DNA from 2 places in the Clostridium sp. JN-9 genome. Region 1 is predicted to be linked to the other one. Evidence: riboswitches for the same ligand, from Rfam matches in the RefSeq annotation. Region 1 holds a riboswitch; the other holds the start of a gene.
What was found. A riboswitch is a leader RNA that binds a small molecule or an ion and turns the genes downstream of it on or off. The one in region 1 is predicted to bind thiamine pyrophosphate.
Positions count from the first base shown of each region.

Region 2: another riboswitch for thiamine pyrophosphate. It lies ahead of thiD (bifunctional hydroxymethylpyrimidine kinase/phosphomethylpyrimidine kinase); the one in region 1 lies ahead of thiT (energy-coupled thiamine transporter ThiT).

Region 1 covers NZ_CP035280.1:1,853,494-1,855,990, reverse strand. Annotated here, with positions in the region: gene EQM05_RS08910 (ISNCY family transposase) at 1-736, opposite strand, end outside; TPP riboswitch at 909-1,009, shown strand; gene thiT (energy-coupled thiamine transporter ThiT) at 1,085-1,705, shown strand; gene EQM05_RS08900 (patatin-like phospholipase family protein) at 1,836-2,497, shown strand, end outside.
Region 2 covers NZ_CP035280.1:2,276,243-2,278,739, forward strand. Annotated here, with positions in the region: gene cytX (putative hydroxymethylpyrimidine transporter CytX) at 1-329, opposite strand, end outside; gene thiD (bifunctional hydroxymethylpyrimidine kinase/phosphomethylpyrimidine kinase) at 322-1,146, opposite strand; TPP riboswitch at 1,216-1,325, opposite strand; gene EQM05_RS10855 (GNAT family N-acetyltransferase) at 1,366-2,199, opposite strand.

The DNA.
Region 1 (2,497 bases):
TGTATTCAAATACAGTACGTCTATCTGTAAATAACATATAAGGGATACCGTGTTCCGTGAGTACCTGGTGTAACACATGGTAATACCCGTTTAGGGTCTCTTGTGAGTCAAAATAAGCTCCCATAATAGCACCTGTAGCATCATCTACAGCAATGTGTAATTGGGTTTTATTCTTACCGAACCAAAGATGCTGTGAAGCATCCATCTGGAGCATCTCACCTATGTAAGCACATCTAGGGCGCCTCGGGTGTGCATCTTCAGCTGCAATAATTGCATTCTGAATGTTAGAAACCTCTTTTGGAGATTTGGCTACATTCTTCAATTCCTCTAATTGAGCTTTAACCTTTTTCCTTGTAGCACGCTTAGCCTTAGGAGACAGGATGAATTCCTGCATAAGGATTGAACGGATGGTGCTAATGGATACTTTGATATGCTCATGCTTCTCTAATAACTCAGAATAGTGGGTGAGATTAGCATCAGAGTATTTGGTACGATAAAGGTCAATAATTAATTGTCTTGTCTCATCATCAAGTGTATGGACTGGTTTTCTCCCATGATTACCATGAATAAAATAAGCCTTTCCCTGTTCCTGATATCCTTTGATCATTCTATTAATATGTCTAATAGAGCAGCTTAGATAAAGGGATGCCCTCTTCTTGTTTCCATTTGTTTCGACCAATTTCTTTATAGTTGTATATTTATCATTTTCTTTCATAGTTAAATTTACCTTTCTCATTATGTCCACCTCAATTCTCTTGAGGTATCATTATACTATATTTTTTGCATTTGGGACATAATCATATGTGGTATATTAAGACATTATCATAAATCAATCATAAAAAAAAATTAATTTTGCATGATTTTATTGAAAAATAGGGGCTTTAGCAGTATAATATTCATATAATTTAATTAAGTACTGGGGGTGCCGGTTGGCTGAGAGACGACTTATTCGTTAACCCTTATACCTGATCTGGATAATACCAGCGTAGGAAAGTAATGTAATCTTTTAAGACTACACCGTATTTCATCGTTGGAATACGGTTTTTTTGCGTAGGTACCTCAGTGCAAATAGGAGGTATTATTTATGGCATTTTCAAAAAACATTTCAGAAATATTAAAGCATCCAACATCAATATTTGCTTTAATAGCAGGGCTGCTTATAATAATAGCAGCTATCAAGGTTAGAAAGATAAAGCTTGATACTAAAACAATTACTCAAATTGGAGTTGCTTTAGCATTAGCATGTGTTCTAAAGGTATTTAGAATATATCATCTGCCTCAGGGTGGGAGTATAACACTTGGAAGTATGATTCCAATTTTGTTAATGGCTTTCTTGTATGGACCAGAAGTGGGATTTTTAACTGGATTTTTATATGGTATACTGACATTGATATTTGATCCTTACATTCTTCATCCAGTACAGGTCCTTTTTGACTATCCACTGCCATTTATGGCATTAGGGCTGGCAGGATATTTTCCCAATAAGAAAATAACAGGCACCATTGTAGCTGTTACAGGAAGATTCATATGTCATTTTATTTCCGGCATGGTGTTCTTTGGAAGCTTTGCACCAGATGGAATGTCTCCTGCAGTTTATTCATTAATGATAAATGGCCCATTTATGGCAGTGGAAGGCGGCATTTGTATTGCAATTATGGCTGTGCTTCCAATGAAACAATTAAGCAGAATAATTAAAAGTGCATAACAATAAAGCTCTCTATGATTCATATAGGGAGCTTTAGTTTTTTTAATAATAATATGTTAATATCAGTGGACAACTAACATTTTAAAATAATTTACATATACTTAATATATAAACTTTTTTAGGAGTAGTTATGAATGCTGATGGGGTTTTTGAGGGCGGAGGAGTTAAGGCAATAGGATTTGTAGGTGCAGTTTGTAAAATGGAGGAAGCTGGTTTTAAGTGGCAGAGACTAGCAGGAACATCTGCAGGAGCAATAGTAGCATCATTACTGGCTGTAGGTTATACAGGTAAGGAATTAAAAGAAATAATTCCTGGAATAGATTATTTAAGTTTTGTAGATGGAAAAAGTTTAAAACAGATTTCATTCATAAAAAATACATTTAATTTATTAACAAAATACGGTTTTTATTCAGGAGATAAAATAGAAATTTTTCTAAATAATCTTTTTCAAAAAAAGGGAAGAACTAAATTTAAAAATATATGCAGTTCCAATAATTGCAAACTAAAAGTAATAATCTCTGATATTACAAGAAAAAAAGCTGTAATATTTCCTGATGATTTAAAGGAATACAATATTGATGCAAAAGAGTTTAGTATAGCCAGAGCTGTGAGAATGAGCATAAGCCTTCCATACTATTTTCAGCCTGTTACATTGAATTATAAAGATAATTTAGATTATATGGTTGATGGGGGAATATTTAGCAATTTTCCTGTGTGGCTTTTTGATGTGGATGGAATACCCAGATGGCCCACAATAGGATTTAAATTAGTTGATTCAGATCCTGGTAAAAT
Region 2 (2,497 bases), 420 kb from region 1:
TTAACTGAATTTGCTGCTGACTTTATCATAACTGCTGTCCAGCCTATTAACTGAAGCACATTTAAAATAGAAAATAAATATGAACCGTACACTCCAAAGGAAATGCTGGTAGAAGTTATGGCAGGTATCTTTTCTCTTGTTCCAATTATACCTCCCATAACAAAAATACTTACACCAATTAAATGTCCAATTAAAATCACAACTAATCCAGCTTTAAAGCCTAAGGGTGCAATTAACCCTCCAGTAAGTATCTCTGCAATTGATACTGCTGCTCCAAACCATAAAAACAAAAATGTAAAAAAGCCTATTCTTTCTTCTGTATTACTCATTCAGCATACCTGCCCTTTTATATAGTGTATAAAAATGATTTGTTGGCCCAACACCGTGGCCAATGTCTAAAGAATGCTCAATAGCCACTGTTATATATTCCTTAGCTTTTTTTACAGCATCAATAATATTAAGACCCAGTGCCAATTGTGATGCTATGGCTGAAGATAAAGTGCAGCCAGTTCCATGGGTATTTTTTGTATTAATCCTATTTGACCTGAAATAGGTTATATTTTCACCGTCATAAAGCACATCGGTAGCATCATTTTCTAAATGTCCTCCCTTAAGCAGCACATTACTGCAGCCTAATTTATATATTTCCTTTGCTGCTAATTCCATTTGTTCTATTGTGTCTATATTTTTTATGTCCCATGAAATTTCCTTTAATATTTCCTCTGCTTCAGGAATATTGGGAGTTATGATAGTAGCCAAGGGAATTAAATCCTTTATCAAAGCTGTTTTAGATTCAGGCTTTAAAAGTGAAAAGCCGCTTTTAGAAATCATTACTGGATCCAAAACTACTGGACTGGGCTTGTACTGTTTTAATTTTTCACTTATAGCCTCAATAGTTGATATTTTAGAAACCATTCCTATCTTAACTGCACTTACCTTAATATCAGTAAAGATTGCATCTATTTGAGCTTTTATAATACTTTCATCCATATCCTGAACAGCAAATACTCCTTTTGTATTTTGTGCTGTAACTGCTGTAATAACACTCATGCCATATACTCCATTTGCGCTAAAAGTCTTTAGATCAGCCTGAATACCTGCGCCTCCGCAGCTATCAGAGCCAGCTATAGTTAATACATTTTTCATAATCTTATCCTCCCCTTTTTATTGGAAATACTAAAGGCGCAAATCTGCAGGATTTGCGCCTAATAATACAATACATTAGTTAACAACTTCCTACGCTGGTATTATCCAGATCAGGTATAGGGTCTAAGAAATTAGGTTCTCACTCTCAGCTGGCACCTCCAGCTCCCCTGTGCTTGACTTTATTCTTTTCATAATAATATCACAAACAACACTTACTTATCAAGATTTTAAACCAATTAATAAATAATCACAATAGTGATTAAAGCCTAATGCTTTATATGCGTTAACAGCAGGAGTGTTATTTTTTCTTACCATAAGGGTGGGTACTTTACCTCTGTTTAATATTCTTCTGCAAATCTCTGAAACTGCAGCTTTACAGTATCCATTTCCTCTATAATCCTTTGAAGTATAGACACCTCCAATCTGATTGATTTTATCAGTAAAAGTTTGTATATTAGCATGGGCAACAGCTTTACCATTTACTAAAACCACCACTGAATCCTCTTCTTCTGATCTTTCATTCATGGTTTTTATGATTTCATCTTTGCTGGTTATTCTATTAAAACCCTGCTCATTTACTTCCTTTAAAAATGCAACAGCAGTATCCAGTGGTAAGTCCTTATCATTAACAATATCTATATTCTGCATAACAAAAGGTTTGAAGTTGTCATTTACAAAATAACTGTCATCAGAATATTCCAGAATAGTTTTATAATCCTTTATTTTTTCATACAAAGGATTTATTAAATCAGCCATTCCTAGTAAAAATGAAAAATTTCTTTCCTTCATTTTTTCACTGAAATATTCAATAGCATCTTTATCATTATAATGAGGAATACAGCTTCCAAGATTATAAAATGGAAGTATTCCTTTAAGTTCTCCATTCTTAAAATATCCATAATAATCCGCTGATCTTCTTATGTCCTTATTATTCTCCAGCCCAAACTGAACCACATTTCCGTAAAGAAAGGTTGTTCCAATAGCATTCATTCTTAAATAATCCATAACCCGATTTTTATCATTATTTGTAAGCAGCCTGAATTCATCTTTCATAAGCATCCCCCTTAAAAATCTTAATGTTAAATTGCAAATTATAATATCATCTTTTAACATAAATGTAAATACTTATTTGAAATTACTTTTAAAATTTGTTAACAATTGTTTAATTTTTGTATAATAATTAAAATTAAACTTATAAAATTTAATAAATGTCTGCTTATTTATATCAAAAATGCTAAATTACTCAGTTTTATCAGCTTGCTTTGCTAAAAATTAAGAATAATGAATATGACATTTTAATTGCAATATGCAATAATTATAAAGAATACATTAACATTATTGTATGTATTCA